DNA from 4 places in the Blautia sp. HCN-1074 genome. Region 1 is predicted to be linked to each of the others. Evidence: riboswitches for the same ligand, from Rfam matches in the RefSeq annotation. Region 1 holds a riboswitch; each other region holds the start of a gene.
The links. Region 1 has a riboswitch for cobalamin ahead of WKT11_RS15825 (leucine-rich repeat domain-containing protein). Riboswitches for the same ligand answer to the same signal wherever they lie in the genome.
Positions count from the first base shown of each region.

Region 2: it holds a riboswitch for cobalamin, as region 1 does, so the genes downstream of both, WKT11_RS18765 (hypothetical protein) here and WKT11_RS15825 (leucine-rich repeat domain-containing protein) in region 1, are expected to answer to the same signal.
Region 3: it holds a riboswitch for cobalamin, as region 1 does, so the genes downstream of both, WKT11_RS16765 (ABC transporter substrate-binding protein) here and WKT11_RS15825 (leucine-rich repeat domain-containing protein) in region 1, are expected to answer to the same signal.
Region 4: it holds a riboswitch for cobalamin, as region 1 does, so the genes downstream of both, WKT11_RS09680 (sirohydrochlorin cobaltochelatase) here and WKT11_RS15825 (leucine-rich repeat domain-containing protein) in region 1, are expected to answer to the same signal.

Region 1 is NZ_JBBKBP010000022.1:65,578-71,232, forward strand. Features, by position in the region: gene WKT11_RS15815 (IS110 family transposase) at 1-982, shown strand, start outside; gene WKT11_RS15820 (hypothetical protein) at 1,664-2,569, opposite strand; cobalamin riboswitch at 3,082-3,284, shown strand; gene WKT11_RS15825 (leucine-rich repeat domain-containing protein) at 3,488-4,306, shown strand; gene WKT11_RS15830 (adenosylcobinamide amidohydrolase) at 4,351-5,466, shown strand.
Region 2 is NZ_JBBKBP010000035.1:23,632-30,160, reverse strand. Features, by position in the region: gene WKT11_RS18785 (galactose ABC transporter substrate-binding protein) at 1-925, shown strand, start outside; gene WKT11_RS18780 (BlaI/MecI/CopY family transcriptional regulator) at 990-1,364, opposite strand; gene WKT11_RS18775 (GNAT family N-acetyltransferase) at 1,718-2,359, opposite strand; gene WKT11_RS18770 (M28 family peptidase) at 2,501-4,546, opposite strand; cobalamin riboswitch at 5,072-5,254, shown strand; gene WKT11_RS18765 (hypothetical protein) at 5,394-6,529, shown strand, end outside.
Region 3 is NZ_JBBKBP010000026.1:13,751-23,664, forward strand. Features, by position in the region: gene WKT11_RS16750 (histidine kinase) at 1-668, shown strand, start outside; gene WKT11_RS16755 (ABC-2 transporter permease) at 902-1,261, shown strand; gene WKT11_RS16760 (ABC-2 transporter permease) at 1,237-1,569, shown strand; cobalamin riboswitch at 1,650-1,923, shown strand; gene WKT11_RS16765 (ABC transporter substrate-binding protein) at 2,039-3,139, shown strand; gene WKT11_RS16770 (FecCD family ABC transporter permease) at 3,154-4,239, shown strand; gene WKT11_RS16775 (ABC transporter ATP-binding protein) at 4,239-4,994, shown strand; gene WKT11_RS16780 (CGGC domain-containing protein) at 5,003-5,356, shown strand; gene WKT11_RS16785 (NYN domain-containing protein) at 5,542-8,280, shown strand; gene greA (transcription elongation factor GreA) at 8,296-8,796, shown strand; gene WKT11_RS16795 (Na/Pi cotransporter family protein) at 9,139-9,914, shown strand, end outside.
Region 4 is NZ_JBBKBP010000009.1:40,600-50,513, forward strand. Features, by position in the region: gene WKT11_RS09640 (RluA family pseudouridine synthase) at 1-337, shown strand, start outside; gene lepB (signal peptidase I) at 261-821, shown strand; gene WKT11_RS09650 (Holliday junction resolvase RecU) at 845-1,378, shown strand; gene hisZ (ATP phosphoribosyltransferase regulatory subunit) at 1,634-2,752, shown strand; gene hisG (ATP phosphoribosyltransferase) at 2,756-3,403, shown strand; gene hisD (histidinol dehydrogenase) at 3,406-4,707, shown strand; gene hisB (imidazoleglycerol-phosphate dehydratase HisB) at 4,796-5,386, shown strand; partial or broken gene hisI (phosphoribosyl-AMP cyclohydrolase) at 5,690-6,013, shown strand; cobalamin riboswitch at 6,140-6,316, shown strand; gene WKT11_RS09680 (sirohydrochlorin cobaltochelatase) at 6,516-7,898, shown strand; gene WKT11_RS09685 (hypothetical protein) at 8,353-9,450, shown strand; gene WKT11_RS09690 (ABC transporter substrate-binding protein) at 9,549-9,914, shown strand, end outside.

The DNA of each region.
Region 1 (5,655 bases):
GCTTGTTGTAAATGCACGCCATATGAAAAATGTTCCTGGCAAAAAGACCGATATGCGGGATTCCGAATGGATTTCCACCTTGCTTCGCGCCGGACTTTTGAACGGAAGTTTTATTCCCGAAAAAAGAATTTGGGAATTCCGCGATCTAAATCGTTACCGTAAGAGTGTCATCCGCGATATTACGTCACAGAAGAACAGGATTGAGAAATTTTTACAAAGTTCCGGCTTCCGTCTATCATCCTTTATTTCTGATATTTTTGGCGCTTCGGGTAGAAACATCATTCTGCATTTAATTGAACATGGGCAGATTGATAAAACTGCTTTAGATTCTTGTCTCAAAACCAAGACCAGAAACCGTATTGATGAAATTCTCATGTCCGTGAACGGAACACTGTCAGAACACCAAAAGGCATTTTTAAGGATTCTCATGACTCATTATGATTCTTTAAAGAAACATCTTGCTGAAATTGAAACGAGTCTCGAGGAAGATATGGCTCCATTTGCCCTGCAGGTTGAGCAGTTGAATAGCATCTATGGAATAAGCACAACTGCTTCCTGTGCAATTATTGCTGAAATCGGTATTGATATGAAGCCGTTTAAAACTGCGGAACACATCTGCTCATGGGCCGGTTTGTGCCCAGGTAATAACGAAAGTGCTGGAAAACGAAAAAGCACCTCTGTCACAAAAGGCAATCCTTACATAAAAAGTATGCTCTGCGAAATTGCCTGGGTGATTGCAGGGAAACGCAACACTTATCTTTCGGCATGGTACTGGAGAATCAAACAGAAAAAAGGAGCCAAAAAAGCGATTGTCGCACTTGCCCGAAAACTTCTTGTCATCATCTACACAATGTTAAAACAAGGAACTCTATTTGACGAATCCTGTTTTGAAACAAGACGTAAGCACTGTGAACAAAAACAGCTTTCTCGTTATATACGGGAATTGGAAAAGCATGGTTATCATGTGGAAGCTCAAAGCTAGCCTTTCTTAAATACGATCAATATCTCACTACAGGCAGCCAATACTGTGACTGCTTTATAGTGATGCTTTCATAATTGTTGAAAACATTTGTTGTCAAGGTTCAGTTTTTTGCTACGTGTTTTATTTTCGTAGCAAGTGCAAAAAAAATCCCCACCATACTGGCAGGGAATATAATGTACAGATTGAACTTTCACTCATATCCTTCGCATTATAGTATTCCCTTTGAATACCATTACAAGAATACAGTGAACTGCAGACTAAATATACTGCAAGGGAACGGAACCCTGTTTGGGATTCTCACCCAACGATTCTTCAATCATTACCGTAGTAATGAGCTGTACATGTGCGCTAAACGCTATTCGTTTTTTACGAAACCATCTTAACATTTTGTCCATAATTTGTCAATATCCCGATTACAAATAAATTACTGTTCACTCCGTGCCCAGTAACACGCTACGCGATGCACAGAATTTATGCTAAACGCATAAATTCGCGCGGTATTTCTCGGGTTTTCTGTGACCTTCGCTCACAAAAAACACCTCGCGGGATACTACCAGTGAATAGTAATACAAATAATTACTTCCCTTATTATTCCCGGAATACGTCTGAGAAAACACTCTTTTACAGAATCTCCACAATGTGGAATATACAAATCAAAGGAATGATCTTCCACACTCTGTTCTAAAGCCCATACTCATCATAATACTGTCTGCGCTTTTTAGCATCTGTCACTACGATCTGAATCTCATCATTTCTCTTATCAAGAATAAGTTTATTAATCAAAACACTAAGGCGTTCTTCTCCTCTGACTTCGCCAATTGCTTTTCCTTCCGCTCTTAACCTTTCCGATTCCAGTTCCAAAACTTTTCCACCCATAGCATCACCTATCCCTTTCTGGATCTTCTCTTCATCCTGGAAGATATAGTCCGAGATTTTTACAATCAGTTTTATCAGATCCGTATATAATTCCGACCTTCCAGATCCTGTCAGTTCCTTTTCAAGCTTTACACGTATCTCCTCATACTCATTCAACAATGTCTGAAATAACCGGGGATTCTCCCTCATATCATGGGCTCTTTTCTCATATCTCATGATATAAAACGGAAGCAGCATCAGCAGATTTTTCTCAAAAATACTTTCCGCTGTATAATCAGCCATTTTTACAGTTGGTACGCGGTACATCTGCTTTCTCCCATCCGGAAAAATCACATTCGTTTCCAGAAAATCCGGCGTATTCCCCGAACTTCTCAAAAACAACACGCAGGATCTCGGGAACTCTATCTCATACCTTCGTCCCTGCTTTGCCGCATATTCAATAGCAATCGCAAAGTCATACTCTATCATACGCACTGCCATTGTCGTATCATCCGTACTCTGACATTCAATATGATACATCTTCTTCCCGATCAGAAGACAGGAATCCGTGATGACCTCCCCGTCCGCCTGCTGGTGCTCATTGCGAAGCTGCGTGATCTCTACATCTTCCGGATAGGATGTATGAAACACTTCATTGATCAATGGTATAACCAGCCGTGGTATCTTTTCAACCATAGTACGGAACACATCATCAAAAATCGTATTGTTCATTTAATTCCTCCTTATTATAACATTTTCCCAGAGCTTTGAGAACCTCCAAAACACCCCTTAATCAAACATGAACTGTTTTATTCCCACCTCCCGTTCAGGCAAAGCCAACGGGCAGAATGTTATAATATTCAGGAACGTTTGCTTTACCACTATAAAATTTAAATTATCTTTGTGAAAATGTCGGCGAACGCCAGAGAAACCCGTTATGAACCGCCAGACCTGGCACGAGTAATATAAGATTTTCACTATAATCTATAGTCTAAAATACGCTGTTTCAAAAATCAAGCACTATTTCACACATTACTGTTCAATTACTATTCAACTACTATTTCAAAACCAAAAACATTACCTGCAAATCATACAAATCCCCACACATCCAATAACCAGCGCACAGAAAAGAAACGCTTTCCCTGCGCGTCCCCTCCCTGATTTTGTCTCCCCCTCAAAAAATTTGTTGTCTTTTCTCCAAAAAAGTGTATAATACGTATAATACAATTTAATCGAACATTCATTGACAATTACCGGTTTTTAGTTCTGTCAGTCACGGTATAGAAATGTCGGACTTTCAGCTAAGAGGGAATCAGGTCAGAATCCTGAACAGTCGTGCTGCTGTATACGTGCAGCCATATCTCATATCCATTGCATCGTTATGCGAGAAGGAGAGACATGGCGTTACTGCGTGAGTCAGAATACCTGCTATAAACTGCCGCCATTAACTACACGCAATAGGAAATGGAAGGGTGATCTTCTTTAGTGTTCTCTTTTTTACAGAAGTATCATCCTTACATATGTTTTCTCTGTTCCTTTTAAGGAATATAGAACACCGGCAGTTATTGGTACCTTGTTATTTTTATCATAGTCCATACTACTCCCATGCAGAGAAAACAACATTGTCTATCAGCAAAGGAGTATTTTTTTATGTCAAATTCTCTGACACTTACGCGTCGTAACTGCGGACAGTATATTGAGAAGAATATGGAACTTCCACAAAACTGCCGCTCTATCTCAGCAGAAACCTTTTTTAACAGACCTGATATTCGTTCTGTGGTATTTCCCTATGAAATGGAACAGATTGGAAACAAAGCCTTTCAGGGATGTTCCCGGTTAAGCAGAATAGAGCTTCCTGAACATCTGCAAAAACTTGGCATAGGGGTATTTTCAGACTGCATTTCTCTGAAAAAAGTCAAAATTCCCGCCAGCCTTACCAGTATTCCAAAAAATGCATTTAACAATGGCCGAAAACTGAACAGTCTGGAGTTCGCCCCGAACAGCAAACTGACATTTATCGGTCCGAATGCCTTTTCAGAATGCGCTACTCTTACGGAAGTTGTTTTCCCTGCCTCTCTGGAAGAAATCGATGACAGGGCTTTTTATAAATGTAAGAAACTGAGTTGTATTTCTTTTCCGGGGGGGGATTTAAGGGTTATCGGAAAGCAGGCTTTCTATTTCTGCGGAATGGATTCGCTGCAGCTGCCTGATTCGCTGGAAGTCCTTGATGAGAGTGCTTTTTTTAAGTGCTGTAATCTGACCTCTGTGGTGATTCCGCCCAATGTCAGATACCTTGGAAAATGGATCTTTCATGGATGTAACCGCCTGCAGTATCTGGAGATTCGCCATGATCCTGAATTTATCGGGGAATGGATCATCAACAAAGCGGCTACGATCCGCTGTTATAAAGGTTCTAAAGTAGACAGATACTGCCAGCAGTCAGGATTCAAAGTAGAATACTTTTCCTAATAACAACAAAATCTGTATTGAACAGACAAAAAAGAGGAATGTTTATGAATGATACTTTTACTTATTTTCAAAAGAAGGGATGTACTGTTTTTTCTTTTCCGGGAAAAACAAGGGTTCTTAGCACCAGTCCTCTTAATGGCGGGATCACTGCTCATCTCACGCATGCTTTAAATATCAACTGCATGAATGGTGCCTATGAATGTGAAATGCTTGGAAACACCTATGAGGAAGACCTGAACATTCATACAAAAGAGCTGGGAATTGATCCGCAGACAGCAACCGCACTCAGCACAGCGGCATGGACTGAACTGTGTGCTGTTGAGAAAATCTGTTATCAGGAGTTATCCGTGACTGCTGCTGTTACAGGGGGAATTGATTCAAACGGAATGTGTCCGGGAGATCCTTCTTCTTACTATGAAAGAAACGGCGCTTACGAGATGCTGCCACCCGGTACGATCAATGTTTTTATCTATATCAATCAGAATGTTACAGAGGCAGCCATGGTCCGCTCAATGATGATTGCTTCGGAGGCAAAAGCAGCGGCCGTTTCACATCTCTTACTTGGAAGCTGTTATTCAGAAGAAATCGCGACAGGTTCTGGTACTGACGGAATGGTGATTGCCTCGGCTATGGAGGGAGAGCTGACACTTACCGATGCCTCCGGACATTCCAAGCTTGGAGAGCTGATTGGCAGGGCAGTCCGTATGGCAGTAAAACATGCCCTGATGAAACAGACAGCTGCCTGTGGTCCGAGACAGTTTCAGGTTCTTGTTCGTACTGGCAGATATGGAATCACCCCGGGAACTCTGTGGGATTTTTATACAGAGCATGAGATTCTTTTTCATGCATACAATATTAGTTTTAAGAAAGCTTCTGAGCTGGAAGGAATACTTCTATCGCGAAACAGAAACAGCAATCTGGTTTTATGTGTGTCTCTTTATCTTCATCTGATGGATCAGCTTCGCTGGGGACTAATCATGGAACCGGAGGCTGTCCGAGAGGGAAAAAGGCTGCTTCTTTATGGACTGTACTGTGGACGGGATACTTATCTGGGCGATGTTTATCCTGAAGATGTATGGAAGAACGAAGTACTGAAAACATTTTCACTTAAAGAACAGCTGATTTATATTTTAATCTGTTATTTTTCTGTCAGATCATAGTTGGATCATCACATTTTTATGGTAAAAACTTACTAAATTTCTGATTATCTTTTCATAAGTTGGTAAATGCCGATATATCCCGTATTTTAGGGCTTTATCGGTATTTTCTTTTTGGAAGATACCTTGCATAAGCTGGCATTTACCAGCATGAAAATGCAACCAAAAGTAGTAAATGAGTAGTAAATATAA
Region 2 (6,529 bases), on a different contig from region 1:
GTATGATACGTTTCTTTCGGAGATGATGACGGAATTTACGGAATATGCGGCAGATAAGGAAGAAGAAAGCAAAGTGACGATCAATTTGGAGATTCTGGATGCTTCTAAAAGCCAGCTGACACAGAATGAGCAAGTCAAAAGTCTGATCGAGAAGGGCTGTAATGTGGTATGTGTGAATCTGGTTGATCGTACAGAGCCTACAACAATAACTGATCTTGCGGAGAATAATAATGTTCCGATTATTTTCTTTAATCGTGAACTGGTAGCTGAGGATCTCGAACGCTGGAAAGATTTGTACTATGTGGGTGCGGATGCTTCGGAATCAGGGACACTGGAAGGAGAACTGGCAGCAGATGCATTTAAAGAGAATGCAGCTATGGATAAAAACAGTGATGGTATCTGTCAGTATGTAGTGCTTGAAGGCGAGGCCGGTCACCAGGATTCTATTGTGCGTACGGAATATTCAGTAAATACGATGGTTGAAAAAGGTGTAGAAACAGAGAAACTGGGATATGCAATCGCAAATTGGAACAGAGCTCAGGCACAGACGAAAACAGCGGCTATGCTGACTCAGTTTAATGGAAAAATTGAACTTATCATTGCCAATAATGATGATATGGCATTGGGAGCAATAGATGCTTTGAAAGCATCTCAAATTCCAAAAGAGGAGTGGCCCGGTGTTGTTGGAATTGATGGTACGGATGCAGGGCTTGATGCAGTGAGAAATGAAGAAATGCTTGGAACTGTTTATAATGATAAAGAGGGGCAGGCACAGGAGATGCTAAATCTGGCTTTTGCAATCGCTACAAACGGAACAAAGGAGAATATTCCTCTGATAGACGGAAAATATGTGCGTACACCTTATCATAAAGTTACACAGGATAATATTGAAGATTATGAAAATAAACAAGGGGCTGTCGATTGACAGCCCCTTAAATTTTCCTGAAATCAATATCATGCATATGATACAGAAAAAATATCTGATTTAATTAAAGTGTCTGGATGTAAGCTAATAAATCTTCTTTTTCTGCACCGGTTAATTTATGGCCTTTTGTGAATGCGCATATGAAATTTTTAAGGGATCCTTCGTAGGAGTCGTCAACGATTTCTTTTGCGTAGTTTTCATAAAACTTTTTTGAGGAGACAGAGGGAATATAAATCGCACGTTTTCCACTTTTGTCTATATTTAAAAAGCCCTTCTGTGACAGACGTGAAAGGAATGTATTTACAGTCTGTTTCTTCCATGCTTTCTTTTCAACCTCATTAAAATGAACCATAATCTCAGCGAAGGTTGCAGGTGTTTCTCTGGTCCATAAATACTGTAAAATATAAAATTCTGTTGCGCTCATTGCATTGCGTACCATTAATTAAGTCCTCCTTATTAGTATTATAGATGTGTACCCATGGAATATAAAAACGGTGCTCCACTCTGATACCAGTTGATGGCAGAGTCGCTATTCACCTATTTACCGGTAATGGGGGTATGGGATATTGCCGATAAAAAGTATGATGAAATAATACGATTTATTTCGTGAGTAGTAACACTGTCAGGGTACACATGGTACAGGTGTGTGATGAGGGCAAAAACATACAATCCCTAACATCTACGTATCATTTTAATATAAAAATATAAATATTACTAGGTGTAGAAATAGACAAAATTTTAAGCAGAAAATAGGTTAATTTATCGGATTTCGGAATCTGCTTTCAGGAACGCTTATACAGTAGCTTCGCGAATCATGCAGTATTGTTTTAGACCGAAGTGATGTTTTTCTACAATTCCATATGTTTTAAATCCGAAATGCTCATAAATAGGGACATTTTCCGGATTATGGGTTTCCAGGGAGATTAACATTTTGTGCTTCTGCGCGTAGTCGATTACTTCTTCCATGAGAAGGTCGGCAAGTCCGTGGTGCTGGTGTCCGGGATCTACTGCAAGATAGATTACATGAAGGCGGTCTGTCTGGTGGAGCTGGTCTGTCCAGCTGGAATTCAGGTAGTCTTTGCCCTGGATAAAATTCCAGAAAGTCTTCAGGCTGGGATCTTCTTTGATCAGCCATCCGTCAGTGGTAAGCAGCGCCTTGGCTTCGGTGAGACAATATTGCAGAACGTTGTAAGGTTCACTTTCATCTGAAACGACCAGGATACTGTTTAATTCACTGCTGTCAGAGTAGATTTCACAGGTTTGGTAGAATTCTGTAAGGTCGCAGGAAAAGAGTTCCGGCAGGAGGCGTTCTCTGGTTGCATCATCCGGAATCAGGGTGTGATACAGAGGATCCTGTGCGAAGCAGACGGTTAAGAGTTTCTGTAATCGTGGTAAATCTTCTTCTTGTACTCGATATAAATTATCGCTTTCCATAGTATGTATGAATCTCCTTATTTTTTTCAATGGATTATAGTAATCTATAAGATAGTGCAATTAATCTAGCCCATCAGAAAATGAAATTTTAGTTGCATTATTTTCTGGAATTGCTATAGAGTGTGTTTGAAAACTCATTCGTTATAGAATTGGCGAGTTAAAAACGTCATTAAACATGGCTGACAGTTTGCTGACAGAGCTATTCAGGTAGCGGATATCATCTTTGTAATAAGCTTTTTGTCTGCGCAGAGCAGCTTCCAGACGGCGAATCTCTCCGTCTAGTTCCGGATTCTCTTCTTCCAGGCGCTGTTTTAATTTCTGTACGATTCCGTAAAGATTTTCATGATGCATGATACGTCCGGCACCCCACATCAGGCGATCTTTGGGCTGGTGAAGAATGTATTCGGTGAAATGGTAATATACTTCTTCATCAAAAAGGAATGCGTACATGTTGTTGTCTACACGATAGAGTGCTTTCAGCGCATCTGTGATATTTCCTTCAGATAAAACCTGGCAGGCTTTTTCCAGCTGCCGGATATTTCTGGAAGCGGCTTCCTGTGGGAAAATTACTTCGTCCTGCCAGTTGAGACGCACCAGATAGTCCTGAGCTTTGCGGAAAATCTTCAGCAGTTTCAGCCCGACAGGTTCCCATTTGGAACGAAAATTTCTGCGGAATACGGAATCTGAAAGTGCAGCATATTCTTCGTTGATCTGGCATATTTTTTTGTAAATATTTCTGGCAGATTCGGTGGCTGTCCGTAAGTTCTGAAGCAGAGTTTCCTGTTCAGAATCTGCAAATGAAAGGGCATTTTCGTGAATACTGTCTGCGACCGCGTTCATGGTATTACTGAAATTCATCGGTGGCAGGACAAGTCTGTCAATGGTCATGATCAGCTTCAGATAGCATTCATGATGAAACTGATAGACAGCTTCCTGGTAAACATCCTGATTATCATATTGGGAATGATAATAATTCTGCATGAATGGCCCGGCGCTGAAGTCATTGACTGTGGATGGGATACCTGCGATTGCCATGGAGAAATCATCAGACCATGTCTCGATGGGAGAGAGAACTGTAATCCCGTCAGGATATGCTTCCTTCGGGACAGTCAGGCTGTCTGTAAACTGTCTGATGAAATCTGCATATTCATAGGTACAGCGGATGGCATCCTGCGTATTGTGTGCGTGTGCAGGAAGTTCAAAGTTCAGGTCTGCAATCACTTTACCCTGCCAGTCAGGATGTACGCGGAATACCTGATTGTAGGCTCCTGTTGACCAGTCGTATTTGGAATCAATGATTCCCCATTCCTCGGCAGCCATTGCACAGAAGACGAGAGTGTGGGCAGGTTTATAGCCGCCCTTTACCAGTGCACGGGCAATGCCGAGCATCATGGCGACTGCTGCATTATCGTCCTGGAATCCATCGAAATAGGAATCATAGTGTGCGGACAGCAGGATCATAGAGTCTGTCTCAGTCCCCTGTATTTTACCTGTGATATTGCCTGCTGTTGTGTCCGGGATCACTCTGGAACGGGCATCCAGTGATACTTTTAATGAGGATCTGCGTAATAAAGCAGCATCCTGTTCTGGAGTGTTACGGATATCTTCTGAATCAGCGGTATTGTCTTCGCAGGCGGAAATTTTATTCCGGAGGGCACGCTTCAGGATACGTGCATCTGCCTGAGACAGGGAGAATGCAGGTGCGAAATCAGGACCTGCGATATCCTGTGCATTCAGCGCAGTTTCTGCGATTTCTCCGTAGCCGTTTGCCTGAACTGCGATCAGGGCAGCAGCGCCGCGCAGATAAGCCTGATAAACAGGGAAGCTGATCCACCATTCGTCGCGTTGGTTGATCTCAACCATAACCAGCTTTCCTTTTACGTTTATGCCTTCATAATCTGCGGCAGTTCCTTTTCCCAGATAAACGAGTTCATAATCTTCAAATCCGTCTGTCTCGAAATTTGTCTGATATCCGCCCATCTGAAAGGTGTGTTCCTGCCCGTCATCATCTGTAAATTTCAGGACTGCCTTCTCGAATTCCCATCCGTCCAGTGAGAATGTATCTCTGGTTACATCGGTAAGTCCGATAGCTTTCATTTCCCTGTATAACATATCTCCTGTAGCTGTTTCTGCAGCGGAACCTGCAGTACGATAGCCCAGAACAGGGTTTGTTTTCTCTTTTTCCATGCGTCTGGCAAGCTGGTAGGACCAGTCTGTGTCAATGCAGGAAATACAGGAATCTTCAATGTTCAATTTATTTCGCCTCTTTCCTGATTTTGTAAAATGATATACTGTAAGTTTTTATTATATAGTAAACTATAAATGAGCAAATTTGAAAAACTGTACAATTGAATCCACGGTATGCGGATAGCAAAAAGTATAAAGCAGTTGAATGTTCGCGTAATGTGCACAACCAGCTATGAATTTTGTGCACTTTTAGATATTTGCTCATTTATAGTAGTAAAAATATTTTAGCATAAACAAAGAAATGCCACAAGAGAAGGTAGTGCTGCAAAGAGACCCTTATTATGGAATAGATACTGGAATCTGAATATTCAAGACCATAGTAAAAGTGAATAAAAAAACATATAAATATTAGATGTAAATTATTGACGTTAACCAAATGGAATTATATAATAAAAATATAATGAAGTTGGGGAAAAGCCTTAGCGCGGAGTAAAAATAGTTTTTGACTTTTAGCCCCTGATATCATATTATAAAAATAATGCATGTTTCCAGTAATATGGAATTAAAAGGGAAACCGGTGCAAGTCCGGTACGGTCCCGCCACTGTAAAAGGGAGCTTTTTATCATATATGTCACTGCTTAAGAGGCGGGAAGACGATAAAATGCGATGAACTTAAGTCAGGAGACCTGCTTGCATTAAAAAAGGTTATTTCTTACGGTGTATAAGAAAGGCTTTATTTTTATACCTAAAATACATTTTAAGAAAAGGATCTTTTTTATTTCAGGAAAGGATGTGAGAAAAGAAAACTTGAATTTTTATACAAATACGACAGAAAGGTAAAAAAGGAATGAAAAAGATAATAAGTTTTATATTGACAATGATTATGCTGCTTACCTGCACCAGTATTTCAGTTATGGCAGCTGACACTCAGAGTGATACAACAAATCAGGACGGAAAAATGACAATAGGAGTGTCCGTATATAATCTGAATGATGCAGAAGTAAGAGCATTTAGAAATTATTTTGAAAATTATGTCGGCATGGCTTTTGATGTCGAGTTTTTATATTCTTCCAGTATAAGTACAGCAGAAGAAGAAATCAGCTTTATCAACGAGCTTCATGAAAGAAATGTAAAGGGAATTATTTCTTTCCTTTCCTCAGATCTTGAAGAAGTTCTTCCGGTATGTGAAGAATATGGTATGTATTATGTACGTGGCTCAGGAACGATCAGTGATGAAATGTATGAGAAAGTAAAGGATAATCCTTATTTTCTGGGAACAATAGGAACATCTGTTGAAACAGAAATGGATGCGGCTGCCAATATGGCGGAGTATTTTGTTTCAGAGGATCAGAATAACCAGAATCATTACATAATAGCATGTGGAGGATCTGCTATCGGTAATGAGATGCATCGTCTGAGAACGATTGGTATTCTGAATAAGCTTCAGGAAGCATATGGCCTGTCATATGAGAAGTCTGTAGAAGAACTGGTGAATACGCAGGATACTGAAGAAATTGAAACAGGCAGTGACATTAAGATTACTCTGGTTCCGGGGTATCCAAAAGATCACCTGGATGAAAAGCTGGCTGATTCGCTGAATACAGGAGAGTATAATGTTATTCTGAGTGTAGTGAGCGCAAGTGATTTTATCAAGATAATTGATGCTTATGAAGAAGAGAACAGTACAGATGTATTGTTGGGTTCCATTGACTGTTTTACAGAAGATACATACGAAATGTTTAATAAAAAGGGATATAACGGCAAGGAAAGAATCGACTATCTTGTAGGAAAATACGGTGCTATCGTTGCACCATCATTTGTTGCCATGAAAAATGCTCTGGAAGGCTTTGCAGAAGATTACCGTGAAGATGGAAGTGCTTTCCGGCTGCAGCAGTCATTCTGGACAGCGGATTCAGTAGATGAGTTTAATAAGCAGTATGCGTTATCTATTGGAATGTATGATAATACATATAGTGTAGAGGA
Region 3 (9,914 bases), on a different contig from region 1:
ACCTGCAAATGTTGATTCATGAGAAATATGAGATGATGATTCAGAAACGAGACACGGAGATCATGTCGTTAAATATACAGATGAATCCACATTTTCTCTATAATTCACTGAATATCATTAACTGGGTATGCCTTAAAGGAGAGCAGGAAAATGCCAGTAAGATGCTTTTGGATCTGTCGAGAATGCTTCAGTATACCAGTCAGAATGGTGATGTTCTGGTTCCGCTGTGGGAGGATCTGGACTGGCTTAAACGGTATATTGGAATTATGCAGAAAAGATATCAGGATCAATTTGAAGTGAGTATGGATATACCGGAGTATTTAAGAAGTCTGGAAGTTCCAAAGCTATTTCTGCAGCCGTTTGTGGAGAATGCTATTATGCATGGATTTAAGAATTATCAGGATTCCGGGAAGATCTGGATTTCAGCAGAGGAAGAAGAAAATGATATTCTTTTTTATGTGGAGGATAATGGATGTGGAATCTGTGAGGAAGATTTGAAAGAGATTCTGGATAAGGAACGAAAGAGTATAGGTGTCAGAAATACAAATAAAAGGATTCATATGATTTATGGAGAGAAATATGGGGTTACCATAAGCTCACAGCTGGAAGAAGGCACAGTTGTAACCATAAGGCTTCCGCTAAAAATTAATTCGAAAAAACAGAGTTAGATTAAGGTTATATGGGTATTCAATTTTATGAGAAGGCGATTGTGAAAGATTGCTGGAAATAAGGTTGAATATCCATTTTTGATTATAAGCAAATAAATACGATGTATAACAGTATAAAACAGTTGACAACAGTTATATCATGATCTGGAGCAGGCAATTATGAAGGGCAGAAGAAGTGGACTGGACGATGAGGAAATCAGAAATCTTTTTGAAATGATGATGGAGGAACAGGTATGAAGGGATTATTTGTAAAGGATATAGAACTGATGAAACAGCAGAAACAGTTTTTTATCTTGGTTATTGTAATGGGAGTCATCCTGAATCTGGCAGGAAGCGGAAGTATCAGTTTTGCTACAGGATATTTTACGTTTGTCACAGCAATTTTTGCCATTACGACTATAAGTTATGATGAGTTTGATAATGGTCTTGCATTTCTTATGACCTTGCCGGTTACCAGAAAACAATATGTGGCAGAGAAATATCTGCTGGGAGCAGGGCTTACGGCTGCAGCGTGGGGAATTACAACGATAACGGGAGTGATCTGCAAAGGCGTGGCAGAGCTTCAAGGGTGCCTGAGCTTCAAGGGTGCCTGAGTGAGACTATCATCGGCAGCCTGATATACATTCCACTGGCACTTCTTATGTTGACGGCATCACTCCCGCTTGTAATACATTTTGGAGCGGAAAAAGGACGTTATATTGCAATGGTCATGTGGGCTATTATAATTGCCGTAGTTTATACTCTGATAAAAACAATTGGACTTTCAGCAGACGCAGTCGATGCATGGCTGAATGGACTGAACTGGGGAATGGTATTGGCTGGAGTTGCATTGTTCACAGTAATTGTATATATGGGGTCTTATTGGGGTAGTGTACGGCTTATGGAGAAGAAAGAATTTTGATGTGTCTCGAATATAGTTGTAATTATAAATGCAGTGTGCTAAAATTATATCAGCGTAATTGAATAGCTGTTAAGTGAACATTATCATATGCAGATTCTGTGTATGATAATGTGAGAGGGAATCAGGTGAAATGCCTGAACGGTTGCGGCCACTGTATACAGAAAAAAGCGGGATTGTAATATGTCATTGCATAAATATGTGAGAAGGCGGAATCCGGCTGCCAGAGAGTATCTGGAAATATTTCTGATACAACATTCATGAACTGCTGAAGCATGGATGTTGTATCAGTTTTTATTTTGTGGAAACTTTCTGTGATCTGTGAGTCAGGAAACCTGCCTGACAGTGTAAAGAAGGAGCTTCCGTAAAAAGTATCCGTTATTTTTATCACTTCTATTTTACTTTTTCTGAAGTTCCATCTTTTCGGTTACACGAACAAGTAAACGACATATACGAAAAGAGAGGAAGTCAAATGAAAAACAGGTATTTATCTACAAGAATTATGGCAATTATGATGGCAGCAGCTATGGTAGTTTCCGCAGCTCCGGCAGCTTTTGCAGCAGAGAGAGCAGACTCTGAGACGATCAAAGAGGACAACCAGCCGGCAGCAGATGCAGACGCACAGGATTCAGCAGATGCAGATAAAACAGCAGACGCAGAAGGTACAAAGACAGAATATCCTCTGACCATCACAACCTATGATTATGATGGAAATGAAATTGAAACAACCTATGAAAAGGCACCGGAGAAAGTTCTTGCTGTATATCAGGGAAGCATTGAAACTATGCTGAAACTTGGACTGGAAGACCGCCTTGTAGCTACAGCGGGTCTTGATAATGAAGTTCCGGATGATCTCAAAGAAGCATTCTCTAAAACAAATTATCTTGATGAATTTACCCCATCCCTTGAGACTGTAACGATGTTGGAGCCAGACATGATCTTATCCTGGAGTTCCCTGTTCTCTGATAAAAACCTCGGAAATGTAACAGACTGGATCGACAAAGGCTGCAACACCTATTACAACACAAACACACGCCCTGACGGAGACAGAACTCTGGAAAATGAATTTACAGATATTTTAAACCTTGGAAAGATTTTTGATGTACAGGACAAAGCACAGGCAATCGTAGATGATGCAAAGGCAGTGATCGATAAAACTCTTACAGCAACAGCAGATGTAGAAGAGAAACCAAGCGTAATGGTTTTGGAACCTCTTGGAGAAGATATCACAAACTATGGTGCAAAGAGCCTTGGTGGAGATATGGTAACACAGTTAGGTGCGACTCTGGCAAACCCGGATGCTTCTACAGTTGGAAAAGAAGATATTATTGCAGCAAATCCTGACGTAATTTTCGTAGTATATATGCCATATGCAGGAGATGATCCGGAAACAGTTAAGAATGACCAGCTTGCAGTTATTCAGGATGACGAAGCACTTCAGAGTCTTGACGCTGTAAAGAACGGTCGTGTTTATCCGATCATGCTCAGCGAGATGTATGCAAGTGCAACACGTACACAGGATGGAATCGAAACATTTGCAAAAGGATTATACCCGGACGTTAATCTTGACTGATTGAGGAAAATACAGTGAAAGAACAGGTTTCACAGACAAAAAAAGGCAGTGTGCTCAGAACATCCATGTATGTGGCAGTCCTCATCGGACTTGCAGGATTTCTTATTTTTTCCATACTTGCGGCGATTACTTTTGGTAATGCTGATCTGTCGCTGAAGGATGTGTACAGTGTCATTGTTTATAAATTATTTCATATAAAAAGTCTGTCTGCCTATGCAGAAGGTGCAATTCACGATGTTGTATGGCTGATCCGACTGCCCAGAGTCCTGTTGGCTCTGGCAGTTGGAATGGCTCTTTCTGTATGTGGCGTAGTAATGCAGGCAATCGTGCAGAACCCGCTGGCAGATCCTTATGTACTGGGTATTTCATCTGGTGCATCCCTTGGTGCAACGCTGGCAATCATGCTCGGAATCGGAAGCTTTCTTGGCGGGAACTCTGTCGGAGTTACTGCTTTTATTGGCGCGATGATCACCTCCTTTGCAGTTATTGCTATTGCAAATATGGGAGGAAAGGCAACATCAGCTAAGCTGATCCTTGCCGGAATGGCGGTCAGTGCGGTATGCTCTGCTTTTTCAAATTTTGTTATTTACATTACAAATGACAAAAATGCAGCTACGGAAGTTATGAAATGGAGCATGGGAAGTCTTGCAGGGGCAAGCTGGGCCAGAGTAGGTGTGATGCTTCCGGTTACTCTGATATGTGTGGTCATCTTCTGGACACAGTATCGAAATCTGAATCTGATGCTTTTGGGAGATGAAGTTTCTATCACACTTGGAACAGATTTACACAGATTGAGAACATTTTACCTGATTGTTGCTTCTGTAATGATTGGATTTGCCGTATATTGTGCTGGCGTGATCGGATTTGTAGGACTTGTGATTCCTCATGTAGTCAGGATTCTGTTTGGAACTGACCACAGAAGATTACTTCCACTGAGCGCACTTCTTGGCGCGTCTTTTCTGATCTGGTGTGATGTGGCATGTCGTGTGATCCTGAAGAATTCTGAGATGCCGATTGGTGTGCTGGTATCAATTATCGGTGCTCCATGCTTTATTTATCTGCTTGTGCGGAAATCCTATGGATTTGGAGGTAGCAAGTAATGAAGATCACTACAAAAGATATTCAGGTTGGATTTCACGCCCGACAGATATTAAAAGGCATTTCCATAGAGTCACAGGACAAAGAACTGGTAGGAATCATCGGGCCAAATGGAAGCGGAAAGTCGACGTTGTTAAAATGTATCTACCGTATTCTGAAGCCAGATGCAGGTGCTGTTTATCTGGATGGAGAGGAACTTCATTCTATGAGTGTCAAGAGTTCTGCAAGGAAAATGGCGGTTGTGGCACAGCATAATTACTACAATTTTGATTTCACAGTGCGAGAGGTTGTTCTTATGGGACGAGCACCTCATAAAAAAACTCTGGAACGGGATAATGCGAAAGATTATCAGATTGTGGATGAAGCATTGAAAACAGTGCAGATGGAGACGTTTGCAGACCGCACATTCTCGACTCTTTCAGGTGGAGAACAGCAGAGAGTAATTCTGGCAAGGGCACTGGCACAGCAGACACCTGCCTTGATCCTTGACGAGCCGACGAACCATCTGGACATCACACATCAGATCATGCTGATGGAACTGGTAAAGAAACTGAATGTGACAGTTATTTCTGCTATTCATGACCTGAATATTGCTGCGGCGTACTGCGATAAGATTTATGTATTGAAAGATGGTGTACTGGAAAGCTATGGAACTCCACAGGAAGTACTCACTCCCGAACTGATCCGCAGAATTTATAAGGTAGAAGCGGAAGTTGTATATGATAGTCTTGGGAAAATGCATATTTTGTTTTTGTGAGGAAAAAGGTGAACAAGATTGGGATTTTAACATGTCTTCACTCTAACGCGGTATGTGCCAGAGTAGGTTGCCTGTCAGCCTTTCAGAACAGAACTGATTTCTTTCAGGATTATCCTGAGGACACTTACCTGGCAGCACTTATGACCTGCAACGGATGCAAAAACGTAAATCCAACAGAACCTGCAGAGGACAAGGGAATTCTGGAAAAGATAGACAAACTGGTTAATGAGAAGATCAACATTATTCATGTAGGCGTCTGTCGCCTTTCAGATGGGAAACATGAATGTCCGAGGATGACACAGATCTGTGAGATGTTAGAAGAACGTGGAATTAAAGTTATAAGAGGGACGCATAAAGAATAGAATAAAATGATTAGAAAGGGCCTGCATTTATGACGGTTGCAGGCTCTTTTTGTATTTAAAGGCAGAACTACAATGGATTTCTCTTTATCATTGTGTTAAAATTGTATTTTAACAGGGGAATTTTATTTAAAAGTTATTTATGAAAGAGACAGCGACTCATAAAGAAAAAGGAGTTTTTAACTACAATGGAGAAACTGGTTGTTGGTATCCTTGCGCACGTAGATGCTGGTAAGACTACGTTGTCGGAGGGGATTTTATATTTAACGGGAAAGATTCGTAAGCTGGGGCGTGTGGATCATAAAGATGCGTATCTGGACACGTATAACCTTGAGAGAGAACGTGGAATTACAATCTTTTCCAAACAGGCAGAGTTTGAACTGGGGAACAGGGGGATAACTTTGCTGGATACGCCGGGGCATGTGGATTTCTCCGCGGAAATGGAGAGAACGTTACAGGTTCTGGACTATGCGATCCTTGTGATTAATGGAGCAGATGGTGTGCAGGGACATACCATGACATTATGGAGGCTTCTGACAAGATATCAGATTCCAACATTTCTTTTTATCAATAAAATGGATCAGGAAGGAACAGATAAAGAGAAACTTCTTGCAGAGTTAAAAAAGAGATTAAATGACAACTGTGTGGACTTTACATGGGAGAAGGCATCTGATGAAACATTGGCAGAAGGTGAGATAAAAGAATTACATGCACAATTCATGGAAGAAGTCTCTGTTTGTGATGAAGAACTGCTGGAGAAATACTTAGAAACAGAAGAAATTTCCACGGAAGACATCCAAAAAGTAATCAAAGACCGGAAGCTTTTCCCCTGCTTCTTCGGCTCTGCCTTGAAGATGACGGGTGTGGAAGAATTCCTGCATGGTCTGGAAAAGTATTGCCTTACACCAGAGTATCCGTCCGAATTTGGGGCAAAAGTATTTAAGATTGCCAGAGATGATCAGGGAAATCGCTTAAGCTACATGAAAATCACTGGTGGAACTCTGAAAGTAAAAGAACTTCTCACAGAGACAGAGAAAGCTGATCAGATCAGAATCTATTCCGGATCGAAATTTGAGCTTGCAAAAGAAGCACCGGCAGGAACTGTCTGTGCAGTGACAGGTCTTTCCCAGACATATCCCGGACAGGGACTTGGAATAGAGCAGGAATCTGAGATGCCGGTTCTGGAACCTGTTCTTAACTACAGAATTCTGCTTCCCGAGGACTGTGATGTTCACCAGATGCTTAAGAAACTCAAAGAGCTGGAAGAGGAGGAACCGGAGCTTCATATTGTATGGAATGAACAGCTTGGAGAAATCCATGCCATGCTGATGGGTGAGGTTCAGATTGAGATATTAAAACATCTGATCTGGGAGCGTTTCCATGTAGCAGTAGAGTTTGGAACAGGAAATATCGTATATAAAGAAACGATTTCAGAGCCGGTAGAAGGTGTAGGTCATTTTGAGCCGCTGCGTCATTATGCAGAAGTACACTTGCTTCTGGAACCGGGAGAACCGGGAAGCGGTCTGCAGTTTTTTACTGCATGCAGTGAGGATGTGCTGGACCGTAACTGGCAGCGTCTGATTCTGACTCATCTGGAAGAAAGGGAGCACCCGGGAGTATTAACCGGTTCTCCCATCACAGATATGCAGATCACACTGATTACAGGACGCGCCCATCTGAAACACACAGAGGGAGGCGATTTCCGGCAGGCGACGTACAGGGCTGTGCGTCAGGGATTAAAGAAAGCAAAGAGTGTTCTGCTTGAGCCATATTATGAGTTCAGACTTGAGATTCCGGGAGATATGATCGGGCGTGCTATGACTGACATTCAGAAAATGAATGGAACCTTCCAGCAGCCGGAAGCAGATGAGGATGATATGATGGTTCTGAAAGGCAGTGCACCTGTATCAATGATGCGAGATTATCAAGCCCAGGTAACATCCTATACAAAGGGACGTGGCAGATTATTCTGTTCATTAAAGGGCTATGCACCATGTCAGAATCAGGATGAGATTGTAGCGGAGATTGGATATGATTCCGAACGTGACCTGGACAATCCTACAGGTTCTGTATTCTGTGCTCATGGAGCAGGATTTGTGGTGCCATGGTATGAAGTAGAGGATTATATGCACTTAGAAGGGATTGACGAGTCTGAGCTGGGAAGTACCATACCGGATAGCGAAGAAAGTATAGCAGGAAACAGGAATAGTAACAATCAGACAGATTCGGGTTATCGTCCACCCAGAAATGCCGGCGTAGGAAGCTATGAGGATGAAGAAGAGCTGAAAGCCATTTTCGAGCGTACATTCGGACCGGTCAAGCGTTACAAAGAACCACAGTTTAAACGAACATTTTCTTCAAAATCCGACAGCGGTAGTTATTATCGTAACAGTTCTTCTGCTAAGAAGAAAGAAAAAGAATATCTTCTTGTAGATGGTTACAACATCATCTATGCCTGGGAAGATTTAAAAGAGCTGGCAGATGCAAATCTCCATGCAGCTCAGACAAAACTGATGGATATTCTGAGCAACTATCAGGGCTTTAAGAAATGTACGTTAATTCTTGTATTTGATGCTTATAAGATAGAAGGCCATGCAGAGGAAGTGATCACTTATCATAACATCCATGTAGTCTACACCAAAGAAGCTGAGACAGCGGATCAGTACATTGAGAAAACGGTTCATAAGATTGGCCGGGAAAATCAGGTAACGGTAGCAACATCCGATGGACTGGAGCAGATCATTATCATGGGACAGGGTGCTCACCGTATGTCTGCCAGAGGTCTTCGTGACGAAATAAAAGCTACAGAAAACCAGATCCGCCAGCAATGGCATGAGAAACGTCAGAGCAGTAAGAATTATCTGATCGACAATATTTCTGATGAGATGGCACAATATATGAAAGAGAAACGACTTGAAAAACAGTAAAAGGGAGATGCAGTCATGAAAGAAAAGCTTACACAGAAGGATGTTGAGAAAATTCAGCAGGAGATTGACCACCGCAAGCTGGTTGTGCGAAAAGAAGCAATAGAAGCTGTAAAGGAAGCCAGAGCCCAGGGGGATCTGAGTGAGAATTTTGAGTATTATGCGGCTAAGAAGCATAAGAATCAGAACGAAAGCCGTATCCGCTACCTTGAGAATATGCTGAAAACAGCGACCATTGTTTCTGATGATTCCAAAGACGATGAAGTTGGAATGGACGATATTGTAGAGGTATATTTCGAGGAAGACGATGAGATTGAGAAATATAAACTGGTAACTTCCATAAGAGGAAACTCCATGGAAAACCGCATCAGCATTGAATCTCCCATTGGTATGGCATTAAAAGGTCATAAGGTTGGAGACAGAGTGGAAGTAAAGGTAAATGATAATTACAGTTACTTCCTGGAAATCCGTTCTATTGATAAGACCGGTTCCGAAGATGAAGAAATCCGCGGATTCTGATAATAATACTGTCGAAATACAGAATCCAGATTGATAAAAGAACTATTGTAAGAGATGAATACCGGTTAGTGTCATATCTCTTGCAATGGTTCTTTTTATTTTTATATTAACAATGCGGATGGATTTATGGGAACTTTGCATAGAATGAATAGGATGACTGGAAATTTTACATGGATTTAACATTCTCATGGGGATGATTTTACAAAGTATGGTTATGATGAGAAACAAGTCAGGGATATGTATCACAAAAAACATATATATACCTGCACATGTCTGAGACTGCCAGCAGATGGCAGAAAGTAAATAACCGTATACTTATGAAAAGGGAAAAGGAGAATAATCATGGATTTATTCAGTATATTAACATTGATCGGAGGCCTTGCATTATTTTTGTATGGTATGAATGCAATGGGAGATGGTCTTGCGAAGGTTTCCGGCGGAAAGCTGGAGAAGATTCTTGAAAATCTTACTTCAAATCCGATAAAAGCAGTGCTTTTGGGAGCAGGAGTAACAGCGGTGATCCAGTCATCTTCAGCTACGACTGTTATGGTAGTAGGTTTTGTAAATTCAGGGATCATGAAACTATCACAGGCAGTAGGAGTGATCATGGGTGCAAATATCGGTACCACGATCACTTCCTGGATCTTAAGCCTGACAGGAATACAGAGTGACAATTTTATCATTCAGATGTTTAAACCAACATCATTTTCCCCTGTGCTTGCGATCGTTGGTGTGATTTTCATTCTGTTTATCAATGATTCAAAGAAGAAAGATATCGGAACAATTTTTATTGGTTTTGCAATCCTGATGTACGGTATGGATATGATGAGTTCTGCTGTAAAACCCCTTGCAGAAGTACCGGAATTTACAAATTTGTTACTTAAATTCTCAAATCCGTTGTTAGGCGTTGTAGCAGGTGCCCTTCTTACTGCAGTGATCCAGTCCTCTTCTGCATCCGTAGGTATTCTGCAGGCCCTGTGTCTTACAGGTGCAGTACCGTTCAGTGCAGCAATCCCGATCATTATGGGACAGAACATCGGAACCTGTATTACTGCGATCCTTTCTGCAATCGGAGCCAAGAAGAATGCAAAACGTGCAGCAGCAGTACATCTGTATTT
Region 4 (9,914 bases), on a different contig from region 1:
GACACTCCTGGAAGTAGAACTGATCACAGGCCGAACACATCAGATCCGAGCCCACCTGGCCGGAACTGGTCATCCGCTCCTGGGAGACACCAAATACGGTGACAATGAATTCAACAAACAATACACCCGTCATGGAGTAAAACACCAGCTTCTCCATGCATACAGATTAGTAATTCCGGAGACAGACCAAGCCTTCGTGGCACCGGTGCCGGAGCTTTTTTTCAAAATCATCAATGAAGAACACCTGCAGGAGGCATATCATGAGAATCTGGAAAGAAGTATGGGATTACGCAAAAATGATCATCATAGTGGTGCTGATCGTAACACTCATAAATAACGTAGTACTTATCAACGCCAAAATTCCTTCTGAATCAATGGAAAAAACAGTTATGACCGGAGATCGTCTCTTCGGCTTCCGACTGGCATATGGTATCAATATAGATCTCTTCGGGCATGAAATATCAAAAAAAATAAAAGACCCTGAGCGATTTGACATCATCATCTTCAAATATCCGGACGATGAAAAAAAACTCTTCATCAAGCGCCTCATCGGACTCCCCGGAGAAAAAGTCCAGATCACAGACGGAAAAGTTTACATCAACGACTCCGAAATCCCACTGGACGACAGCTTCATCCCTGAGAAAGCAAGAGGAAACTTCGGTCCATACGAAGTTCCTGAAAACAGCTATTTCATGCTCGGAGACAACCGCAACCACTCTAAAGATTCCCGCTGCTGGAAAACCACCAACTTTGTAACCTTTGACGAAATCGTAGGAAAAGCTGTCATCCGGTATTATCCGTCGGTGAAATTACTTAAATAAGAAAAATCTTAAAGGAGAACAATTTGGCAACATGGAATAGCAGAGGCTTACGAGGCTCCACACTGGAAGACCTCGTAAACCGCACCAACGAACAATACAGAGAAAAAGAACTTGCACTCATTCAGAAAATCCCAACACCCATCACCCCCGTCCGAATGGACAAAGAAAACCGTCATATCACCCTGGCATACTTCGAACAGCGAAGCACCGTAGACTACATTGGAGCAGTACAGGGAATCCCCATATGCTTTGACGCCAAAGAATGCGCCACAGACACCTTCCCCCTCGCAAACATCCATCCCCACCAGGTAGAATTCATGCAGGCATTTGAAAAACAAGGCGGCATAGCATTCTTTCTCATATTCTACAGCCACGAGAACCAATTCTACTACCTCCCCTTGCGCCACCTCCTCATCTTCTGGACTCGAATGCAAGAAGGCGGCCGCAAAAGCTTCCGCAGAGAAGAACTCAGTCCGCAATACTATCTCAACAAAAAAAGTGGATTCTTAGTTCCATATCTTGATGGGATTCAGATGGACCTAAATGAAAGAGAGTAGGGGATGTTACTCATAAAGGGACGCGCAGAAACATATTTGCTTTCAGGTGCGGTTTCGGCATCTGGGATATCATATCTTTCTGAGCGTCCCTTATAAAAATAAAGAAAAACAACTTCCACAGGGATTGACAATTTTCCCAAAACCCTATATAATCTATCTAGTTTTCGTATTAGCTTAGTATCACGTTACTAAACTAAAGCAGTAAGAGGTAAAGTATAATAAGAAACAAAAAACATAACCACAGGAGGACCAACCATGCAACGTATTTTTCACACCCCGGAAGGTGTAAGAGACATCTACAACGGCGAATGCAGCCAAAAAAGAAAGGTACAGGAGAAAATCCATCGCGTCTTCCACCAGTACGGCTATGAAGACATAGAAACTCCGACATTTGAATACTTCGAAGTATTCAGCCGCGAAGTAGGAACCATCCCATCCAAAGAACTCTACAAATTCTTCGACCGCGAAGGCAACACTCTGGTACTCAGACCAGATTTCACCCCGTCCGTATCCAGAGCCTGCGCCACCTACTTCTCCCCGGACAAAGAACCAGTAAGCTTATGCTACACCGGCAACACATTCATCAACAACTCCAGCTATCGAGGCCATCTCAAAGAAACCACACAGATGGGCGTAGAACGAATCGGAGATGAATCCGCAGACGCAGATGCAGAACTTCTCGCCATGACAGTCGAATGTCTCCTGGCAGCAGGACTGACAGAATTCCAGGTCAGCGTCGGACAGGTAGATTACTTCAAATCCCTCTTAAAAGAAGCAGAACTCGGCCCCGAAGCAGAAGAACGCCTCCGCACCCTGATCTCACAGAAAAACTCATTTGGAGTAGAAGAATTCGTAGCAGAGCAGAAAATTAAAGACAGCATGGTAAAAGCCTTCATCGAAATCCCACAGATGTTCGGTTCCGAAGAAGTCTTAAAGAAAGCCAGAAGCCTGACAAACAATGCATGCGCACTCGAAGCGGTTTCCAGACTCGAAGAAATCTATGAGATCATGAAGAACTACGGCTACGAGAAATACATCTCTTTTGACTTCGGAATGCTCAGCAAATATCAGTACTACACAGGAATCATTTTCCAGGCATACACCTATGGAACCGGCGAGCCAATGATCAAGGGCGGTCGTTACAATGGCCTGATGAAACACTTCGGTAAACCGGCGGCATCTATCGGATTTGCGATTGAAGTAGACAACCTTCTTCTTGCACTTTCCAGCCAGAAACTGCTCTCTGAGAAAGAAGAGAAGCCGGAAGTGATCGAATATGAGCCACAGGATCGTGCACAGGCAATCAAAGAAGCACAGAAACTTCGCGCAGAAGGCAAATGTGTGGCATTACGTTTGAAAAAGGAGGTCAGATAAGCCATGAGATACCTGACAGTTGCCCTTACCAAAGGCAGACTTGCCAACAAAACAATGGAAATGTTTGAGAAAGCAGGAATCACCTGCGAAGAAATGAAAGATAAAGATTCCCGCAAACTGATCTTTACAAATGAAGAATTAAAAATGAAATTCTTCCTTGCAAAAGGTCCGGATGTTCCTACCTATGTAGAATACGGCGCGGCAGACATCGGAATCGTCGGAAAAGATACGATCCTTGAAGAAGGCCGTAAGTTATATGAGGTTATGGACCTCGGATTTGGAAAATGTAAAATGTGCGTCTGCGGACCGGAGAGTGCCAGAGAGGTTCTGGAGAACAACCAGCTCATCCGTGTAGCAACCAAATATCCGAATATTGCAAAGGACTACTTCTTTAACAGAAAGCATCAGACCGTAGATCTGATCAAATTAAATGGTTCTATCGAGCTGGCACCGATCGTTGGTCTGTCAGAGGTTATCGTAGATATCGTAGAGACAGGAAGCACATTGAAAGAAAATGGTCTGAAAGTATTAGAAGAGGTTTGCCCGCTGTCTGCCAGAATGGTTGTCAACCAGGTAAGCATGAAGATGGAGAACGAAAGAATTCGCAAACTCATTGAAGATTTAAGAAGAGTTCTGCAGGAGGAAATGTAAAGATGCGTACAGTAAAATTAACAAAAGAATCCACAAAAGATATTCTTGAGAATCTGCTGAAAAGAAGCCCGAACAACTATGGGAAATTTGAATTCACAGTAGCTCAGATTCTTGATAAAGTAAAAAATGAAGGAGATGCAGCGCTCTTTGCCTACACAAAGGAATTTGACAAAGCAGATGTAACAAAAGAGACAATCCGTGTCACGGATGCAGAGATTGAAGAAGCATATGCGCAGATAGATCCTGCACTTCTTGGCGTTATCCGCAAAGCACTTGTCAACATCCGCAAATATCATGAAAAACAGATTCAGAACAGCTGGTTTACAAGTGAGACAAACGGAACTATGCTCGGCCAGAAAGTGACTCCGTTAAACAGAGTAGGTGTTTATGTACCTGGCGGAAAAGCAGTTTACCCATCATCCGTACTTATGAATATCGTACCTGCAAAAGTAGCAGGAGTACCGCACATTGTTATGACAACACCTCCTGGAAAAGACGGCAAAGTATGTGCATCTACACTGGTAGCTGCCAAAGAAGCAGGGGCAGATGAAATCTACAAAGTAGGAGGCGCTCAGGCAATCGGCGCACTGGCATTTGGAACAGAGAGCATCCCGAAAGTAGATAAGATCGTAGGTCCTGGAAATATTTTCGTAGCCCTTGCAAAGAAAGCAGTATACGGATATGTAAGCATTGACTCTATTGCAGGTCCAAGTGAGATTCTTGTTCTGGCAGATGAGACAGCAAATCCACACTTCGTAGCAGCAGACCTTCTTTCCCAGGCAGAACATGATGAACTTGCCTGTGCGATCCTGATCACTACAAGCGAAGAATTTGCAGCCAAAGTAGATGAAGAAGTAAAGGGCTTCGTAGAAGTCCTTTCCAGAAAAGAGATTATCCAGAAGTCTCTTGATAACTTTGGCTATATCCTTATTGCGGAAGATATGGACGAGGCAATCGAAGCAGCCAATGAAATTGCTCCGGAACATATGGAAATCGTGACAGCCAACCCGTTTGAAGATATGATGAAAGTAAAGAATGCAGGTGCGATCTTTATCGGAGAATACAGTTCAGAACCTCTGGGAGATTACTTCGCAGGTCCGAACCATGTACTCCCAACAAACGGAACAGCCAAATTCTTCTCTGCACTTTCTGTAGATGATTTCATTAAGAAGTCAAGCATTGTATATTATTCTAAAGCAGCGTTGCGTGACATTCACAAGGATATCATCCAGTTTGCAACCTCCGAACAGCTTACTGCACATGCAAACTCTATTGCAGTTCGTTTTGAGGATGAGGATAAATAATAGCGTCAGATCTTTTTAAGAAATAAATAGAAGAGAAGCTATCCAATCCATTACATATTACAGAGAGAAAAACAGCGAGGACGTAATTATGGCAAGAGAAGCCTCAGTAGAGAGAAATACAAAAGAAACCGAGATTAAATTAAAGATTAATCTGGACGGAACCGGATATTCCGATATCGAAACAGGAGTGGGATTTTTTGACCATATGCTGGATGGATTTACCCGTCATGGACTTTTTGACTTAAGTGTCAGAGTTCATGGTGACCTTCAGGTAGATGATCATCATACGATCGAGGACACAGGAATTGTTCTCGGAACCGCATTAAAAGAAGCAATCGGCGACAAAAAAGGAATCAAGCGTTACGGCAGCTGCATCCTTCCGATGGATGAATCCCTCGTGCTCTGTGCGATTGACCTGTCCGGAAGACCGTATTTTGCATGGGATGCAGAATTCACTACAGATAAGATTGGCGATATGTCTACAGAAATGGTAAAAGAATTTTTCTACGCTATTTCTTATTCCTGTGGCATGAACCTCCATATCAAGGTTCTGACTGGTGGAAACAACCATCATATGGCAGAAGCCATGTTCAAGAGCTTTGCCAAAGCACTGGATGTAGCAACATCTTATGACCCGAGAATCACAGATGTATTGTCTACCAAAGGAAGCCTTGCGTAATGTAGATAATTGGTAAGTATTCAGCAGTCTACTATCCCGCGAGGTGTTTTGGCATGAACATGCCAAAATCCCGAGACATACAAGTCAAAATCCCATCGCCGAAGGCGATTTTTAATCGTAACTGTGAAGGTACTGAACAGTTACGATAATTGCAGAATAATGAAAGATGTTCCCGGAATAGCAGGAAAATAGTATTTTCTGCGGGTTCTGTGGAACATCTTTTGAGATAAAGATAAAATAAACCACTATATAAAAGTTAATCAGGAGAGAGTAATAAAGATGGAAAATACAGCAAATTTAAAGAGCAGCATCGCCTGGTCGGATTTCAAGTTAAACAGCGACGGAATGGTACCTGTAATCGCACAGGACTATCAGACAAACGAAGTCCTGATGCTTGCATACATGAATGAAGAAGCATTCAATACCACACTTCAGACCGGCAAAATGACCTACTGGAGCAGAAGCCGCAATGAACTCTGGACCAAAGGCCTCACTTCCGGACATCTTCAGTTTGTAAAGTCTCTTACATTAGATTGCGATAACGACACCATCCTTGCAAAAGTAGAGCAGATCGGTGCAGCCTGCCATACAGGAAACAGAACCTGCTTCTTCAAAACATTGACAGAGGCAGTAAAGTAAGAGAATCAACGTTGTTTCTCATATAGTGTAAAAACATTAATAGGAAATATATATAAATTGTATTGACATTTTTTATTAAATGTGATAAAAAAAGAATATCCGAATTGAATATGTGCAATGTTATAGCGCAAAGGTTACATCATATATGATGTGCAAAAGAGAATCCGGTGAGAATCCGGAGCGATACCGTCACTGTGTATGGGAGCTGCCTTTCAGAGACCACTGGGTTGCCGGGAAGGGAAAAGCGGCGATGATCGAAGTCAGGAGAACTGCCTTGGCGTGGAATTTAAGGTCTGCGGTATACAGAACCTCTATTCTCATAACTATACATAGCTCTTTTATATGATAAATGAATCAGATATATCTGATTCATAAAAAACCGTGTATTTATGGGGAAGTGGCAGTCGCAGAATATGTGGCTGCTTTTTTGCATACGTCTGTCCGGAAATTCAAGAAATAAAAGAGGAAAAACAAAATGAAAAGAAAATCTATGTTAGCTTTATTACTTGCAGTATCTATGACCTGCTCCATGACAGCAGCAACAGGTGCAGTAGCATTCGCATCTGACGACACAGCAACAGAAGAATCAGCAGATGATGCAACAGCAGATGACGCTGACGCAGCTGATACAGAAGAAGCTTCCGATGACACAACAGAAGCATCTGATGATGATCAGAAAGCAGCAGATGAAGTAGCTGCCCTGATCGATAAGATCTATGTTCAGGAAAGAACAGATACAACTGATGAAGACTGCAAAGCAGCAAAAGAAGCATGGGACAAACTGACAGATGCTCAGAAAGAGCTGGTAGAAGGTGAAGAAGCAAGCCCTGAATACTTTGGCCGTGACACAGGTGACGCTTCCAAAGATGATCCGCGTAACCAGGATGAAATCGGTGAGAACGAACTCCTTGTAGTAAGCTTTGGTACATCTTTCAACGACAGCCGTGCAGAGGATATCAAAGGAATCGAAGATGCTCTTGCAGAAGCATATCCGGACTGGTCAGTAAGACGTGCATTCACAGCACAGATTATTATCAACCATGTAGAAGCAAGAGATAATGAAGTAATCGATAACATGCAGCAGGCACTTGACCGTGCAGTAGACAACGGTGTTAAGAATCTTGTTGTACAGCCTACACATCTGATGCATGGTGCTGAATATGATGAAATGGTAGAAGCTATCGACGGATATAAAGATAAATTCGAATCCGTAGCAATCGCAGAGCCAATGCTTGGTGAAGTTGGTGATGACGCTACAGTAATCAACGACGATAAGAAAGCAGTTGCACAGGCAATCACAGATGAAGCATGCAAAGAAGCTGGATTTGATGATATGCAGGCAGCAGCAGATGCTGGTACAGCATTCGTATTCATGGGACATGGAACATCCCATACAGCTAACGTAACATATGATCAGATGCAGACACAGATGAATGACCTTGGATTCACAAATGCATTCATCGGTACTGTAGAAGGTGAGCCAGAAGACACAGCTTGCGAAGCAGTTATCGAGAAAGTAAAAGAAGCTGGATTTAAGAATGTAATTCTTCGTCCTCTGATGGTTGTTGCCGGTGATCACGCTAATAACGATATGGCTGGTGATGATGAAGATTCTTGGAAATCTCAGTTCGAAGCATCTGGTGATTTCGACAGTGTAGACTGCCAGATCGCAGGTCTTGGAAGAATTGAAGCTGTAGAAGATCTCTATGTAGAGCATACAAAAGCAGCAATTGATTCTCTTGGAACATCTGATGAAGCTGCAACAGACGATGCTGATGCAGAAGCTACAGATGATACTACAGATGAAGCAGCAGCTGACGATGCACAGACAGAAGAAACAACAGATGATACTGCAGAGGCTGACGCTGAATAATAGAATAAAAAGTTATTTCTTTAAATAACATTGTCCAAACAAATAAACTGCCCGGAGAACTTGCAGAAGTTCCCGGGCAGATATATTATATGATAAGAGAGAATGATATTTTTTACCATATAATATATCTGGCATGTATTTTTATGGTTACTGTTCACTGGTAATATCCCGCGAGGTGTTTTTTGTGAGCGAAGGTCACAGAAAACCCGAGACATACCGCGCGAATTTATGCGATTAGCATAAATTCTGTGCATCGCGAAGCGTGTTGCTGGGAACGGAGTGAACAGTAACTTTTTATGTTTTGGATAATATGATATCAGGGTCAAAAGGTCAGAAAGTCGCTCGTGTTTGCACGATAAGACTTTTGAACTTGGGACCTGCCAAACATGAGAGAGTAGCGATTTACGTAGTAAATCTGCGGATTATGAATATATAAAACAAGGAGAGAAAAATCATGAAAAAACATTCATTTACATTATTAATGTCAGCACTTACTATTTCCGCAACACTTCTTGGAACAAGCCCGATTCTGGCAGAGACAGACACCGACACAGCGACAGAAGAGAGCGCCGATAAGGAAGAAAGCACAGATAAAGCTGATTCGGAAGAATCTGATGCAAAGAATACAGATGCAAAAGCAGAAGACGGCAAGGATGCAGACGCAGCAAAAGGCGACACATTAGAAGATGGTACATACACAGCAGAATTTGACACAGACAACGGAATGTTCCATGTAAACGAAGCAAACGATGGAAAGGGAGTCCTTACCGTAAAAGATGGCAAAATGACAATCCACGTAAGCCTTGCATCTAAAAAAATCGTAAATCTTTTTGCGGGCAAAGCAGAAGATGCCCAGAAAGATGGAGCAGAACTCCTCGAGCCGACAACCGATACTGTTACATACAGCGATGGAATGAGCGAAGAAGTATACGGATTTGATATTCCGGTACCGGCACTTGACGAGGAATTTGATGTAGCCTTAGTCGGAACAAAAGGAAAATGGTATGACCACAAAGTAAGTGTTAAAAATCCGGTAAAAGATGATTCCGCTTCCACAGATGCAAACGCAGAAGATAAAGATGCAGATTCCAAATCTGAAGATGCACAGACAGAAGATACAAAAACAGAGGATGCTAAAGCAGAGGATACAGATAAAGATACTAAGGATGAGGAAAGTAAAGGCAAAACATTGGCGGATCTGAACCTTGAGGATGGCGACTATACTATGGAAGTAACTCTCACAGGTGGTTCAGGCAGAGCAACTATTGATTCTCCGGCAGCAATCAAGGTTGAAGGCGATAAAGCTACAGCAACAATCGTATGGAGCAGCCCGAATTATGACTATATGCTGGTAGACGGCGAGAAATACGAACCAGTCAACAAAGATGGAAATTCCACATTTGAGATTCCAGTCAGTGTATTTGATGCAGAGATGGATGTGACAGCTGATACTGTAGCAATGAGCGAGCCTCATGAAATCGACTATACCTTAAACTTCGATTCCACAACTGTCAAAGAAGCAAAGACAGCAGATGACAAAGAGGCTAAATAATAAAAAGCAAAACAGGAAAAGAAAAAGATAAGATTATGAGAAAAGTAAATTCAACTGAAAAACAGCAGAGGATATGGCACCATGGCTTTCTACTGACTATGTTGCTACTTGTTTGCACCTGCATTTTTTGCACTGTACATACAGCACAGGCGGCAGACGAGGCCAAAACTCCGACGGAGCTTCCTGGACTGACATACGATCACAGTATGGAACTTTCCTATGCAGAAGAGTTCAGCGTAGATTACTATAATGATGGATATGCCCTCATCACGATTGCTGAGGAAGGGCAGTTTCTTGTAGTGCCGGAAGGAAAAGAAGCACCGAAAGGTCTGAGCGAGGATATCACAGTTATTAAGCAGCCACTGAATAATATTTATCTGGTGGCAACCTCAGCTATGGATCTCTTCCGTGCCATCGACGGCATTGATAATATTCGCCTCTCCGGAACAAAAGAGAGCGGTTGG